Regions from separate parts of the Psychrobacter sp. AOP31-B2-9 genome, predicted to be linked through region 2. Evidence: predicted binding sites of a transcription regulator. Region 2 holds the regulator's gene; each other region holds the start of a gene.

Region 1 (4,231 bases), on a different contig from region 2:
TCTAATTGCTTTGGATCAATCAGAATAAGACGCAGCTCATTTGGTGTGTATTTGAGTAGCATGGAAAGCAACATCGAGTTGACCAATACTGACTTACCAGAACCTGTCGTACCAGCAACCAACATATGCGGTGCACGAGCAAGGTCGGTAATGATCGGATTACCACCGATATCTTTACCCATCGCCATACTAATCTGCGCTTTTGGGTCTTTAAACGTTTCGGTATTGAGTAATTCAATCAAACGTACCATTTCACGTTTCTTATTAGGTACTTCAATACCGATATATGGTTTGCCTGGAATCACTTCGACGACACGCAAAGAAGCCATCGATAATGAACGCGCCAAATCACGTGAAATGCCTGTTACTTTACTGGCTTTGACCCCAGCAGCTAACTCCACTTCAAAACGAGTGACGACAGGTCCTGGAATAGCATTAACTACAGAGGCCTTTACATTAAACTCTTGTAGCTTAATTTCTAATAACTCAGACAGTTTTTCCAGCTCAACCACGGTATAGCTAGGCTTACGGTCAGGATCGGGCTTATCCAATATAGACATTTCTGGAATAGGCGTTAGACTGCTGCGATAGGCTGCCGTTTGCATCGAACGTGATTTTTGACTAAAAGCTTCATCATCACTAATATGCGGCATGACTGGTACATTGGTATCGTCATTGTCGCTCTCTGGCATCATATCAGTGATATGATTACTGCTATCACCCTCTGGCACAGCGAAGCTAACAGACGGTTGCGCAGGCGTTTTAGGCTCAGGCACGTTTGAGGCTAGACTGGTTACTTCTACCGTTGGTGCGGCTTTTGGATTGGCAGGAGGCGTATTGGTTGGTGTCATATCTATCGCTGCTGACACAGGATCGCTGACTACTGGTACCGGTTTAGTGATAGGTTTTTCAATCACAGTCGGCGCTATAGCGTTACTAGATACTTCCACTTGGTTATTAGATAATTCATCAAAAGAGGACGGCGTTATACTGGCAGCTGCAGTAGCGTTATTAATCGGAGTCTCACTGGACATATCTCGCTCAGATTCGACAGACGCCTCTTGCACTGGCTGTGCAGCCATATTATCTGATTGCAACGCTGTCATAGACTTATCAACGATAGGCGTTGCATGCTCTGCTAGCCAAGCATCTGCCAATGTATCAATACTCTCTGTTGTTGCTGTTGCTTCTGGCGCCTCAATTGGCGACTGAATCGCTTTTGTCTGCGAACGAATCGTTGGTTGAGCCTCAGATGTTTCTGTGGTTGACATCCTTGTAGAGACTGAATTTGCCATATCTGGCGACTCAGTTTTGCTGTCATTAGGTACCGATATAGCAGAAGCCGAATCGTTCACAATATCAGCGTTATAAGCCATTTGCTCACTGGCCAGCAAGTCATCCACGGTATTGGCATCATTCCAAGCAAAGCTAGGTTCAACTTTACGAACCGGAGTCGGTGCTGCACTTGACGTCGACGATACATTCGTATGGTGAGCCGTATTATCTACAGTACCGCTAGGCATCGATTCTGCCGTCTGAAAATGCTCTCTATTGTCATTACTAGAAGCACTAGACATCGCTGTTTGTGTTGCTGCTACCACAGAGGCTTTCACGCTATCGGCAAGGCCCGATGTCGCTAAGAAATCTGATAAAACGTGACTAAACCGACCACTGTTATCCAGTGATTGAGCACTCTCCGTAGACTGTAATTCAAGTGGCAACTGCTCGTATTCCGCAGTTTCTTTATTAGTCTTCTCATTCTCTTTGCTTTCATTACTTTTCTCAGAGATCATGCCTGCTTGAGATGCTGAACGAGTATCATTTGTGATATCTTTTTGTTTTACTCCTGAGCCAAGCCATGACAACGTTGTAACCTTCTGATAAATCGCAAGCCAATGAATATTAAAGGCAAAGGTAGCAGTAATAACAACGAAAGCAGTCAAGAAAAATACACTCCCCCACTGCGATAAAAGCTGAGCCAAACGCGACTGTAACTCAAGTCCAATAATGCCACCAGCCACACCCTCAAGCTTTGTTACAGTTGCATCAGTTACGTGCTGAACCAAGGCAACCAATTGCGCAAATAAGGCGCTGGCACTTAACAATAAGAAGACATAAGCAATCAAACGCATCAACCAAAATGTTGGCTTATTGTCCCACCAAATAAGGACGGACTCATAAACCAAAAATGCTAACAGCCACCATGCACCAAAACCAAAGAAACTATAGAGCAAATCAGACAACCAAGCACCCGATGCGCCACCCACATTATTAATCGTGGTCATATCACTACTGATATGCGACCAACTAGGATCATTACCTGTATAGGTCATTAAAATGACAAACAGATAAACGGCCAGTATTAACCCAATAAGGGTAAATATTCCTTTTTTTAAATACTCAATAAGCGGTGCTGATATCACGTAAGATCTGCCTTGTTATTAAAGATGGTCGTCAATACATGACTAATCCTAATCATGCTGACATAAAGTGCTGATATAAAATGGTTAGCGAAGTATTACAAAGATATTGGTCGTCTTAAAAGCCATAAATAAAAGCTATCGTTAGCAACTGTTTTTGACTCATACCACGCTTGGCATAACTTCTTATAATAACAAATACATAGCCGTAGTGGCGACACTCTTATCAAGAAAGAGTCCAAGAAAGTCTGTCAATATCGAATTTAAACAAAAAACCATATTTTAGACATACAGCTAACAGAATAATTGCTAGAAATTTTGCAGAAACGCTAGAAATTTGTAGAAACGCTACAAAATATTCATGTTTCATCGCTATAATATTTCAAGGCAAACATGCTTTGATTCTAATGATACCCATCTTTGTTTTAGCAAACTTGCACTTTTCGGCCACTACCCTTATGTTACTATCACACAACAATGATAAAAACTGTATTGGGGCGTGTCTTCAATTTAATCGATAGTCATCTCGATGGGCTAAAAACGGCTAAATCTACCTAAACATCGTCAAATAGCTGGTCAATATTCTATATATTATCAATACTATTTTTCTTGTTTAACGGCAATTTATCTCATTTTTATCACCATTTTTAAAATAAGAACATATCCTAATGACAAACTTTAGAATATTCTGATTATATTGATTCTTCACATTTTCAACTCTTATATTTAGCAAGGAACAACTCATGGCAACTGACAACACCGCTACACGTCACGAAAAACTCATTATTTTAGGCTCAGGTCCTGCTGGTTATGCTGCTGCCGTTTATGCTGCTCGTGCCAACCTAAAACCAGTCATGGTCACTGGCATGGAAGTGGGTGGACAGCTGACAACCACGACTGAAGTTGATAACTGGCCAGGCGACGCCCATGATTTAACGGGTCCTGCATTGATGGAGCGCATGAAAGCACACGCTGAACGCTTCGGTACAGAGTTGGTTTATGACCATATCAATGCGGTGAATTTAAATGTGCGCCCTTTTGAGCTGACCGGCAATAACGGCAGCTATACTTGTGATGCTTTGATTATCTCTACAGGCGCATCTGCGCAGTATCTAGGACTAGAATCAGAAACCAAGTTTAAAGGTTTAGGGGTTTCGGCTTGTGCCACATGTGACGGTTTCTTTTATAAAAACCAAAAAGTCGCTGTCATTGGTGGCGGTAATACTGCCGTTGAAGAAGCTTTATACTTATCTAATATTGCAGCAGAGGTCACACTAGTTCATCGCCGTGACAGCTTACGCTCAGAAAAAATTCTGCAAGACAAACTGTTTGAAAAAGCCAAAAATGGCAATGTTAAAATTGAATGGAACCACTACGTCAAAGAAGTCGTTGGTGATGATTCAGGCGTTAATGGTGTCATTATTGAATCTACTGAAAATGGCAGCACCAAACAATTAGACGTATTTGGTATGTTCGTGGCGATTGGTCATAAGCCCAATACAGACTTATTCAAAGATCAACTAGATATGAAAGATGGCTATTTGGTCGTCCAAAGTGGCCTCGCAGGTAACGCCACTCAAACCAGTATCGAAGGGGTGTTTGCCGCAGGTGACGTCGCTGATCATGTCTACCGTCAAGCTATTACGTCTGCTGGTACCGGTTGTATGGCTGCGCTTGATGCTGAAAAATACTTGGATGCATTAGGAGAGACCATCGCACATGATCATACTTATGCATCAACATCAACTGCTGATAAAGAAGCCTAAATGGTTAATTTCTTGCAACTAAATGATAAAAACATCACACCTGAG
Region 2 (4,231 bases):
ACGGATGTCGTCATTAGAGCTTATCGCCTGCAAAATATCGATCTACAGCAATTGGTCAATCATGACATGAAGTCCAACTGGTCAAGCTATCCAAAAAACTGGGGGTTAAAGTCGACGGACAAAAACATCGATCATCGCCGTGTACCCAATCTTGAAGCGTTTTTTGATCGCCATGGACAGACATTATCGATTACCGATAAAGACAGTTTTCAAGCAGGAGATATCGTGTCATGGCGCTTGCCGAATGGTAATTTACCACATATAGGTATCGTCTCAGACAAATTAGCCCCCGATGGCACTCCGATGATTATTCATAATATCGGACGCGGTACACAAGAAGAAAACATCCTATTTGCTTATCCTATTCATAAGCATTTTCGATATTAAGAGACTTTTAATATTGAAAGGTTTTCGGTACTGAAGCGCTTTCGATATGAGCATGAACCATCTTAGTATCAGCTAAAGTCAGCAAAGAGCCCAGTTAGACGCAAATCATGACGTCTAACTGGGCTTTAGTTTTTGTACGAAAGGACACTTTACTTGGTATTGATATTGCCCAATAACTGTCCCATTTGCACCACACTATTGGCTTTCATACTGTCTTGCCAGTCAGCCTTTGCGGCTTTTGGCAATACGACAATCGCCGTTGAGCCTAAGTAAAAACGGCCAAGTTCATCGCCTTTCTCAAAGCTCATGTCATGCTCTGCTTCTTGAATATCCTGAGTACGGGCAATCTTGCCTGTCGCTACTGTCTCGATACCAGCGACAATCATCGCCCCAACCATCACCACAGCGGCTTTACCGTAGGCTGTATCAAATATACAAACCAAGCGCTCATTGCGCGCAAACAAGTCAGGTATGTTAGCTGCCGTGGTGGTATTGACTGAAAACAGCGTACCTGGTACGTAGCGTGTCTTGGTCAAGGTGCCCGCGAATGGCATATGGACACGATGATAATTACTAGGTGCTAGATAGACGGTCGCAAAGCTACCATCAGCAAAATAGCTACCATCTTCGCTGTCGGCGAGTAGCTGCCCGACGTCATAGTAGCGTCCTTTGGCTTGGAGCAGTTTATGGTTGTCAATCTGACCGAGTTGAGAGATGATACCATCCGCAGGGCTGACAATACCGTCAACTGTGGTGTCGATAGGGCGAACATTTTCTTTGAGCTCACGAGTAAAAAAGTCATTAAAACTTTCATAAGCGTTAAGGCTTTGGCGCTCATATTCGTCCAAGCTGACATGGTATGCCTTTGCAAAACTACGGATAAAAGCACGTTTGACGTAAGGGTGTCGACTGGCAGCCAAACGTCCAGCAACTTTACTTAGCTGTTGTTGTGGGACAAGCTGTTGCAAAGTGGTGAATAAATTCATAATGAGGTTACCAAAATAGAGTTTGATGTAATAATTAATAGGCAAGTGAGTGGCTGCATTTTACCATGGACAGCATATTATTGTATGAGCATAATCTGTAAGGAGTCAGTAAATGAAAGCACTAATACAAAGAGTAAAGGGTGCGAGTGTTACTATCGATGGACACTGTGTCGGTAATATTGAGCAAGGTGTGTTGGCATATATTGGTTTGGGTCACGATGATACGCTACAAAGTGCGCAGAAAATGATCGATAAAATTCTGACTTATCGTATCTTTGAAAATGATGAGAACCCTGCTAAATATGGTAAATTAGATAAAAACCTCCAACAAGTAGGTGGTGGGTTATTACTAGTCTCACAATTTACTCTAATGGCAAAGACAGACAAAGGGCGTCGTCCTGACTTTGGCAATGCCATGGCCCCTGATGCCGCACGAGCGTTGTTTGCACAATTGGTCGCCTATGCACAGGTGCAGCATTCTCAGGTCGCTACTGGTCAGTTTGGTGCTGATATGCAAGTATTGAGTATCAATGATGGGCCGTTGAATTTTTTATTAGAAGTAAATTAAACACTTGGATTTGATATTAAGAAAAGGCAGTTAAAACAAATGTCATTAAGCTGTCATAATTAATCCGTCTAATAGATAAAATCTGGCGAGCAACTAGCGCCTATTTTTTAGGGTAAGTTTTGTCCTCTAACGCTGAGAATACCGTATGTATAATGAGCAAATTTTAATTGTTGAAGATGAGCCTGCGATTCGTGAAATGATTGTTATGACGCTAGATATGGCAGGGTTTGATAGCTTGCAGGCAGTTGACGTATCAGAAGCGCATCAACAAGTGGTTGATCATAGACCTGCGCTTATTTTATTAGATTGGATGCTCCCTGGCGACAAAAGTGGCGTTGATTTTTGCCGTATGCTCAAAAACGACGAAATGCTTTCTGAAATCCCTGTCATTATGTTGACGGCTAAAAGTGAAGAAGATAGCAAAGTTCATGGTCTCGATGCGGGTGCTGATGACTATATGACCAAGCCATTCTCTACACGTGAGCTGATCTCTAGAATCAAAGCTGTACTACGTCGCAGTAGTGCGCTGAGTAGTGATAAGCCTATCGAAGTTGGAAAGCTAAGTTTAGACACCAAAAGCCAGCGCGTGACAGCTGCTGGTAAAGTCATCGATGTCGGCCCCACTGAGTATCGATTGCTGGCATTTTTTATGAGCCACCCAGAGCGTGCCTATACGCGGACACAGCTGCTAGATCAGGTATGGGGCGGCAATGTCTATATTGAAGATAGAACCGTTGATGTACACATTAAGCGTTTGCGCACGTTATTGCGCCCGCATCAGTGTGATACGTTGATACAAACGGTGCGTGGTATAGGCTATCGATTTTCTAGCTTTATTGAACCAACTTGATTTACGATAAAAAGTGTCATAGCAATTGCAACGTAATATAGTGAATAGTGCTAAGGATGACGGATGAGCGTGATAATGCCAATAGAAAATGAGCAACAGGGTGCGTTAGAGCCAGCCGCCCAGCAGAATGCGACAGCACAACTTAAAAAGATCAGTAGCGCCGTACAAGCGCTACGAGATGCAGTTATTTTACTGAATAATGATGATGGATTAGAGTGGTGGAATCAAGCGGCAGAAGATTTACTCCTATTACAAGCAAGGTCTAAAGGTCAAAGTATTTTTGACTTTGTGAGTGCGCCTGAGTTTCGTGAATACTATCATTCGATACCCATACCGAACGATGGTGTTCATATAGAGTCATGGCGAGATGCTAAGCGTTACCTAAAGTGCGAAATAACGCCGTTCGGTGATGAAAAACTACTCATTATTTATGATGTGACGCGCTTACAGCATTTAGAGGAAATGCGCCGCGATTTTGTGGCCAATGTCTCACATGAGCTGCGTACACCATTGACAGTGATGATGGGCTATCTAGAAAACTTCTCACATCAGCCTGATATGCCGCCACAGTGGCGACGTGGTTTTGAGCTGATGACCCAGCAGACAGCACGCATGAATAGAATCGTAAATGATTTACTGCTACTATCTCGCATCGAAATCGAAGAAACTCATGAGTTCAATTATATTAATATGACCAAGCTGCTGACGCATGTATATGATGATGCGCAAGCCTATAACCAAGCGTATGGTCATACTATTCATTTACAGATAGACACTTATGATGGGCTACAAGGCTCAGAGATGTACTTAAATAGTGCATTATCTAACTTAGTGATTAACGCTATCAAATATACGCCAAAAGGTGGTGACATATCCATCAGCTGGACGAAGACGTCAGAGGGCTGTAAGTTTGCTGTTGAAGATAATGGTATTGGTATTGCCCCTGAGCATATCGCACGTTTGACAGAGCGTTTTTATCGCATTGATAAAGGGCGTAGTCGTGCGACTGGTGGCACAGGACTGGGCTTGGCAATTGTAAAACATGTGTTGTATCAACATGAGGCCAATTTGCAAATTGACTCGGTAGAAGGCGTTGGTTCGACATTTAGCATGGTGTTTCCAGCCACTTACGTTAGATCTGCACCCTAAACAGACCTTACTTTTTTTGCAACAGTGGGTATGGGTTAACGGCACTACCGTTAATATAGATGCCGTAATGAAGGTGGGGTGGTGTACCTTTGGCATTGCCACTATCGCCTACATAACCAATCGTATCGCCAACGTCTACCCAGTTGTCAGGAGCGATATCAGCATAGTCTTCTAAATGCGCATAGTAATGCCCTGCGCCGCCAGGCCCAACGACTACCACCACACGGCCGCCCAAATTATTCTCACCGACTTTACGGACGATGCCTTGCGTTGCTGACTGTATCGGAGTGC
Region 3 (4,231 bases), on a different contig from region 2:
GGCTCTATGTATATTGTTAAGCCAAAAATGCATGGCCCTGAAGAAGTGAAAATGGCCAATGACTTGTTTAACGCGACAGAAGATCTATTAGGCCTAGAGCGCAATACTATTAAAATCGGTATCATGGACGAAGAGCGTCGTATGACGGTCAACTTAAAAGAAGCCATTCGTCAAGCAAAAGAACGTGTCATCTTTATTAACACAGGCTTCTTAGACCGTACGGGTGACGAGATGCACACCAGTATGAATGCTGGAGCATTTGTACCAAAAGGCGAGATGAAGTCACAAACATGGCAACCAGCTTATGAGCAGTGGAATGTAGATATCGGTCTAGAGACAGGTTTACAGGGTGTTGCTCAGATTGGTAAAGGCATGTGGGCGAAGCCTGATGAGATGAAGGAAATGATGGATACTAAAGCGGCACATCCTCAGTCTGGTGCCAGTACCGCATGGGTGCCATCACCAACAGGCGCAACCTTACACAGTATGCACTATCATCAAGTAAATGTCGCTGATGTCCAAGATGGCCTGAAATCACGTGAGCGTGCTAGCTTAGATGATATTTTGACCATTCCATTGGCGAAAGATACCAGCTGGACAAAAGAAGAAAAGCAGCAAGAGCTAGACAATAACGCTCAAGGCATCTTAGGTTATGTTGTACGTTGGGTCAATCAAGGTGTAGGTTGCTCTAAAGTACCTGATATCAATGATGTCGGTCTCATGGAGGATAGGGCCACATTGCGTATCTCAAGCCAGCATATAGCCAACTGGTTGCATCATAATGTCGTCAGTGAAGAGCAAGTGTTAGAGACCATGAAACGCATGGCAAAAGTTGTTGATGAGCAGAATGCCGGTGACAGCAGTTATCAAGCGATGGCCAGTGATTTTGAAAACTCTTATGCATTCAAAGCGGCTTGTGACTTGGTGTTTAAAGGTCGTGAGCAGCCTAGTGGCTATACTGAGCCATTACTGCATCAAGCACGCCTTGACTTAAAAGCGAATACTTAGAGTTAGATATACACTGATGCTAGGCTGTGACCTAGCACTGAGCTCATTTAAGCCGTAAATGGCTTGAAGCGGCCCAAATTCTGGCTAAACTGCATTAAATCGCTTGATATTATCCTGACTATTTTTTGAGTTTGGCTGTCGTTTTGGTCACTGTGTTTAAAGTGATGACATGCTTTGATAACATTAGTTTATTTTATCGGTGTTGATATCGGTGTTGATAATAATGTGGCTCGATAGTTGAATCATGGCGCTTGGTCTGGTAATAAGCTCATGTAGCTGAGATCTGTAACAGGATTTTGTTACAGGACTACAAACATATTATGAGCGATACTTGTTTCGACAGGTATCGCTTTATTTTTGTCTTTTATATGATATTTATGACCACGATGTTATGTTTTTAGTATTTATACCAATCAATCCTGCCTTTATCTCTTTGAGAAAACAGAGGAATTTTTGTAAAGGCTTACATTCTATAAGGGATATAGTGTTTGCGGATTTCTATATTCAAAAACCAAAAAAATGTGTTGCAAATTATGTCAAAGTTGATATGCTTGTACTCGAAGTATGAGTTTGGTAACGGATGTTACGCAATAGAGTGATAAAGACCAATATTTACATGAATGTTACTTTTTTAATCCCAATCGTGTAAGCCATGGCTTTTTCATCTTACTGTAATAAAACTTCGCCACACTTGTTTCTGACTAATCTCGGTAGCCAGTTACACATTATTTCTTTGAGGATTTGTGACGATACCATTATGAGCACCAGCTAATAATAGCTCGCTTATTACTAAAAATTGTAAAGTGGAGATACCCAATGAAAAAACTACTTTTAGCTACAGCAGTTGCTGCCCTATCTGTTTCTGCAGCCAACGCCGCGCCAACAGTTTATGGTAAAGCATTTTTAACTCTTGACGTTATTGAAGCTGACACTGATGGCATCGATCAAGATGAGCGTACTAAACTAAACTCTGCCTCTTCACGCGTTGGCTTCAAAGGTTCTGAAGCTTTGACTGCAAATACTGACGTTGTATATCAACTTGAGTATGGTGTTGACGCAGACGCTGATGACGGTGATCAGTTCTATGCTCGTGATACTTACCTTGGTCTAGCCAATGACCAGTACGGTACGATGCTTGCTGGTCGTTTGACTGCTGTCGATGACTACGTAAACTTTGCAAACGTAACAGCTGGTGGTGTAATAGGTGGCGATGCAGTACTAACAGCTGCTGATGCTCCACGTATCGATAATGCTTTGGCTTATTTCTCGCCTGACTATAATGGTGTGCAAGTCATGGCTATGTACGGCTTAGATGAAGCAGAAGATGGTAACGAAGAGAACCTAGCTGGTATCGCAGCCACATACGGCACAGGTCCAATGAACGTTGGTGCTAGTTATCTTCAGTCTTCAGGTAGCCTAACTGCTGGTTTAACTCCTGAAGAACGTGAATACGAAGCTGAGCTGAATGGTTGGGTAAAAAGCGCCCTTCGTGTAAGTGGTAACTACGCTGTTAGCCCAGTATTGACTGTCGGTGCTCTATATCAAAACACTGACTTTGATACTGACAACAACGAAAACTTATTCACTATCAGTGGTGAAATGGCGACTGCTACGCCTTGGACTGCTTATGCACAAGGTGACTTCGTAACTAACGACGACGGTCAGAACGACGACGAAGCATTCCGTGCGACAGTTGGTGGTAAATATGCGTTCAACGCAGCAACCACTGGCCATCTATACGGTGCTTATCTTCACGAAGAAGACGATTCAGCGAACTCAGAGTATGATGGTGTAGGCATTGGCGCTGGTCTAGAATACAACTTCTAAACCAACCCGTAGAGCCTGACTCTATACTTAAAAAAGCTCACCCTTCGGGGTGGGTTTTTTTTGTATGGATTTATCCGACGCACTGAACTTCAAAGCAATCACTGCGAAAGCATTTAAAATGCATATTGCAAGCATGGCACAGACAGTAGAACTCAGTGAGAATACATTAGTTTTCATTAGATTCCGACAGTTTGCATTTTTGCCCTATATTTTATGGCGTATTTTTAGTAAAATTCTTCTTTACCAATTACCGAAAGAGTACTATGACCAAGTTTATATTTGTGACCGGTGGGGTAGTGTCCTCACTAGGAAAAGGTATCACCGCAGCCTCTCTTGCCGCGATACTTGAAGCACGTGGCGTGACTGTCACGATGACTAAGATGGATCCGTACATCAATGTCGATCCAGGTACGATGAGCCCATTCCAGCATGGTGAAGTGTTCGTTACCGAAGATGGTGCCGAGACAGATTTAGATTTGGGCTATTATGAGCGCTTTTTACGTCATTCAAAGATGAGTAAGAGCAATAACTTCACCAGTGGTCGTATCTATCAAAACGTCTTGAATAAAGAGCGCCGCGGTGAGTATCTCGGCGGTACGGTACAGGTTATCCCGCATATCACTGACGAAATCAAGAGTAAAATCTTGGCCAGTGGTGAAGGTTATGACATCGCTATCATCGAGATTGGTGGTACCGTTGGTGACATCGAATCACTGCCATTCATGGAAGCGGTACGCCAAATGCAAGTAGAGCTTGGCCGTAATAGAGCCATGCTGATGCATTTGACATTAGTGCCTTATATCGCAAGTGCCGGTGAAACCAAAACCAAGCCAACTCAGCATTCAGTGAAAGAGTTGCGCTCTATCGGTCTACAGCCTGATGTACTGATTTGCCGTTCTGAACATCACATTTCACAAGACAATCGCCATAAGATTGCACTATTTACCAATGTAGAAGAGCGTGCGGTTATTATGTGTGAAGATGCTCAAAGCATCTATCAAATACCGCGTACGTTGCATGAGCAAGATCTTGATGATTTGATTTGTGAGCGTTTTGGTCTTGACGTACCAGAAGCAGATTTGAGCGATTGGGATAAAGTGGTTGAAGCGCAGTTGAATCCTGAGACGACGGTTACTGTCGCGATGGTCGGTAAATATGTCGAGCTACCTGATGCTTATAAGTCTATTAACGAAGCATTGCTCCATGCTGGTATCATGCACAAAGCAGACGTCAAGATTGATTATGTCGATGCTGAACGTTTAGAAGATGATGACAGCTTATTGGCGCAGCTCAATGATGCTGATGCTATCCTAGTGCCAGGTGGTTTTGGTGAGCGCGGTACCATTGGTAAAATGAAAGCCACCACTTATGCACGCGAAAACAACGTTCCTTATTT
Region 4 (4,231 bases), on a different contig from region 2:
TTTAGCGAGTGATAGCACGATAAAGGTAATCACAAACAAGATTAGGCCTAAATGTAGCAAGGAGGCTAAATGTAACTCACTCGATGCTTCCGCAAACTCATTTGCCAAGGCTGACGTAATCGTGACACCAGAGGTAAATAAGCTTGGACTGATATTAAAGGCATTACCGATAAGGAATGTCACTGCCATGGTCTCGCCCAATGCGCGACCTAACCCTAAAATGACACCGCCAACCACACCAGCTTTGGTATAAGGAAGGATAATCTTGAACATAACTTCCCAAGTGGTCGCGCCCATTCCATAAGCTGACTCTTTAAGCAGGTCTGGCACGACCGAAAAGACATCACGCATAGTGGCTGCGATAAAAGGAATGATCATGATGGCAAGTACTAGCGATGCGGTAAACATACCTAACCCCATTGGCGCACCTGTAAATAGCTTGCCAATGATAGGCAGTGGACCAATGTGTTCGATGAACCATGGCTGAATATGGTCGCCAAAGAAAGGAGCAAATACAAACAATCCCCACATACCATAAATGATAGAGGGAATACCTGCTAATAACTCAATCGCAATACCGAGCGGTTTTTTTAAGAATTTTGGACACATCTCAGTCAAAAATATGGCAATACCAAAACTGACGGGAACCGCAATTAAAATGGCAATAAAAGATGTGATCAATGTGCCGTAAATAGGCGCCAATGCACCGTACTCGTTGGCAACTGTATCCCAGTTATTGCTGGTATAAAAGCCCAAACCAAACTCTTGAATACTCGGCCATGCACCGACTATCAATGAGACTAAAATACCACCTAAAGACATTAGGACAAGAATGGCAAAAGCTTTGGTTGCATTGACAAACAAAAAATCGTAGCGTTTTTGTTTGGCCAGTTGGGACCTTAAATCATTCATAAGTGTCTCAGCATTGAATAGGGTTGAGTCAAAATATTAGAAATCTTTATTGGGCTTTATCACAGCAAGCTTAGGAGCAAATTTACTGTGATAAAACCTCTCAAATAACTACCGGAGAATAGTTATTCGAGAGGGTAACTGCAAAAACGCTAAATAATATTTAACAGAAATCAGTTACTGGGCTGCTGTATAAGCTGGCTGTCCATCACTGCCCTTCACTTCATTCCATTTATCTTTGAATAACGCAACGGCTGTATCAGAGAAAGGAACGTAATCTAGTGCCATGGCATCATCATCACCTTGGGTATAAGCCCAATCAAAGAAGTTCAATACGCCAGCCACTTGCTGAGGGTTTTCTGGTTGCTTATGTACTAAGATGAAAGTCGCAGCGGCGATTGGCCATGCTTGTTCAGTCTCAGAGTTGGTGATAACTTTATAAAAGCCTTCTTGTTGCGACCAATCAATATCACCGGCTGCTGCAAACGTTTCTGCAGAAGGTTGCACGAAATTACCCGCCGCATTTTGTAAGGCTGTATGTGACATATTGTTTTGCTTGGCATAAGCATACTCAACATAGCCAATTGAGTTTTTCATACGATTGACGTAGCTTGATACACCTTCATTACCTTTACCGCCTGCACCAGTAGCAGAAGTTGGCCATTTCACAGTCTTATCAACGCCGACACTGTCTTTCCAATCCGTTGACACTTTTGCCAAATAATCAGTAAAGTTAAAGGTAGTGCCTGAGCCGTCTGAGCGGAATACAGTAGTAATCGCAGCATCAGGTAGCGTTAAATCAGGGTTCGTGGCTTTAATCGCAGGATCATTCCAGTTGTTAATCTTACCTAGATAGATATTTGCTAAAGTCTCACCGTCTAACTGCAATTGACCAGGCTCAACACCATCAATGTTTACGATAGGTACGACGCCACCGATAACCGTTGGAAACTGAATCAAACCAGCTTCATCTAACTCTTCAGGTGTCATAGGTGCATCAGAAGCGCCAAAATCAACTGTTTTTGATTGGATTTGCTTGATACCGCCAGAAGAGCCAATTGACTGATAATTCACTTGACCACCAGTAGCAGCGTTGTAGTCGTAAGACCACTTAGCATAGATAGGCTGCGGAAAAGAAGCACCAGCACCAGTGATATTCATTGCGATATTTTCAGCAGATTTAAAATCTGTGGCAGATGAAGACCCTGCTGTTTGGGTAGTTGCTGTCTCAGTCGCGACAGCACTATCAGCAGCAGATTCTGTCGTTTCAGTTGATTGATTACATGCCGTAAGTACTAAGGTACAACTAACGGCTACTGCTAATAACGAATAACGCATGTAAGACTCCTAAAGTTTAACAACATACAAAAAAGCATTGTTTGTGACATGCGTGCTATCTTGCCAAGTTTTTATGACAGTTTAATGACAATTTCATGACCAGCCTTTTATTTGCTATTAATGATTAAGGTATGTACACCATTCAATCGATAGCCTGCTAAACGCTATAAAAACAACTCAATTACCTATAGACGCTATAGTTAAAACACGATACTCGCCCCTAAATATTATTAGGGCGTTTCCTCATTTTAAATATGGTAATAAAAATGAGATAAATTGCCGCCAAACGAGGAAAATAGTACAGATAATATCGAGATATTGACCAACTATTTAACGATGTTTGGCAAAATTTAGCTATTTTTAGCCCATTTAGAGGACACTCGTTTGAATTGAGGACACGCCCTAGCCCTCTATGAATAATTTTGTTAATATGAAAGAGATTTACAACACTGACAGACTCGGGGTGCGATGTATAATTGGCCTGATTTATTAAATTTACTTTATTAAATCGGCCACTTTGATACATTCGCTGAGAGATCACCCGCCGAACCTGATGCGGTTAGTACCGACGCAGGGAAGTCTTAAGCACTTTGTTATGTATGACAAAGGACGTGCAGAAATGCCTTTTTATTATCATGACTATTTTAGTATACGTTTGACGTTACTAAAGTAGTGAGTATCAATATAAAGTTGCGTCCAAGGTTACATCGACATCATCCGCGACGACCCTGTTTGGTCGTTGGCTGATGTTCATAAACTGAAATTGTCTAGATTACAGATGCCACCCCCGCAGCTACTGGCGGTGTTGCTTTTATTCAAAAACCAACACGCTAGGACAGCATATGACGACTTCTAATATACAAGCAGCACAGACTCACATCCCAGCTGATGACACTCTTCTTGCTTCAGAGCCCGCTCAAACGAGCCACAGTAAAGCCGATAAAAAAGCGGATGCGCTAAAAACGCCAGCTCACCGCACAGCAAGTGATGCGCGATTCGAAGAAGATGCTCGCGACTTACATCGTATACTTCCAGCCTCTCGCAAAGTCTATATCGAAGGCTCACGCCCTGATATTCAAGTACCGATGCGCGAAATTACCCTAGACCCTACTCCTATACAAGGTGTCGACGAAGCCGATTGGGAACAAAACCCACCCTTTTATGTCTATGACACCTCTGGCGTTTATACCGATCCCAACGTCGAAATTGATTTGACAAAAGGTTTGCCAAAGCTGCGTGAAGGCTGGATAAATGAACGTGGTGATACTGAACAATTAAGCGGGTTGTCTAGCTCATACGGACAAGCGCGTGCCCGTGATATCACTACTGCGAACCTTAGATTCGCTCACATCGACAAACCTCGCCGTGCCAAAAATATCGACGGAAAAGCTGGTAACGTCACGCAAATGTACTACGCGCGTCGCGGTATCATCACTCCAGAAATGGAATATATCGCCATTCGTGAAACGCAAAAACAGCATGAGCTGACCGATATGCGTCAACACGATGGTGAGAACTTTGGCGCCAATACCCCTACGGCTATTACCCCTGAGTTTGTGCGTAGCGAGGTAGCAGCAGGTCGCGCGATTATCCCAAACAACATCAACCACCCAGAGTCTGAGCCGATGATTATCGGACGCAATTTCTTAGTGAAAATCAATGCCAATATCGGTAACTCAGCACTAGGCTCTTCTATCGATGAAGAAGTGTCTAAAATGACGTGGGCCACGCGTTGGGGTGCGGATAACATCATGGATCTGTCGACTGGCAACCATATTCACGAAACCCGTGAATGGTTGATTCGTAACTCGCCAGTACCGATTGGCACCGTACCGATTTATCAAGCGCTCGAAAAAGTCGATGGCGTGGCAGAAGACCTCACTTGGGAAATCTTCCGCGATACACTAATTGAGCAAGCAGAACAAGGCGTCGATTACTTCACTATTCATGCAGGCGTACTACTACGTTATGTGCCACTCACTGC

The links. Region 2 encodes PhoB, which activates phosphate uptake and scavenging genes when phosphate is short. Its sites were predicted from a motif close to TGTCATNAANCTGTCATAA; they were not measured.
Region 1: ACT3SX_RS03425 (DNA translocase FtsK) is a predicted target of PhoB. The motif match lies at 2,471-2,489, and genes of this name have one in related genera.
Region 3: ACT3SX_RS01535 (porin) is a predicted target of PhoB. The motif match lies at 1,668-1,686, and genes of this name have one in related genera.
Region 4: pstS (phosphate ABC transporter substrate-binding protein PstS) is a predicted target of PhoB. The motif match lies at 2,319-2,337, and genes of this name have one in related genera.

The regions. Positions count from the first base shown of each region.
Region 1 is NZ_JBQSXG010000015.1:33,282-37,512, forward strand. It holds gene ACT3SX_RS03425 (DNA translocase FtsK) at 1-2,423, opposite strand, end outside; gene trxB (thioredoxin-disulfide reductase) at 3,164-4,186, shown strand; gene aat (leucyl/phenylalanyl-tRNA--protein transferase) at 4,187-4,231, shown strand, end outside.
Region 2 is NZ_JBQSXG010000063.1:3,083-7,313, forward strand. It holds gene ACT3SX_RS08660 (DUF1287 domain-containing protein) at 1-387, shown strand, start outside; gene asd (archaetidylserine decarboxylase) at 537-1,373, opposite strand; gene dtd (D-aminoacyl-tRNA deacylase) at 1,486-1,941, shown strand; gene phoB (phosphate regulon transcriptional regulator PhoB) at 2,087-2,791, shown strand; gene phoR (phosphate regulon sensor histidine kinase PhoR) at 2,855-3,940, shown strand; gene ACT3SX_RS08685 (M23 family metallopeptidase) at 3,948-4,231, opposite strand, start outside.
Region 3 is NZ_JBQSXG010000006.1:16,559-20,789, reverse strand. It holds gene ACT3SX_RS01540 (malate synthase G) at 1-1,008, shown strand, start outside; gene ACT3SX_RS01535 (porin) at 1,825-2,835, shown strand; gene ACT3SX_RS01530 (CTP synthase) at 3,099-4,231, shown strand, end outside.
Region 4 is NZ_JBQSXG010000016.1:1,328-5,558, reverse strand. It holds gene pstC (phosphate ABC transporter permease subunit PstC) at 1-912, opposite strand, end outside; gene pstS (phosphate ABC transporter substrate-binding protein PstS) at 1,087-2,247, opposite strand; TPP riboswitch at 2,697-2,841, shown strand; gene thiC (phosphomethylpyrimidine synthase ThiC) at 3,090-4,231, shown strand, end outside.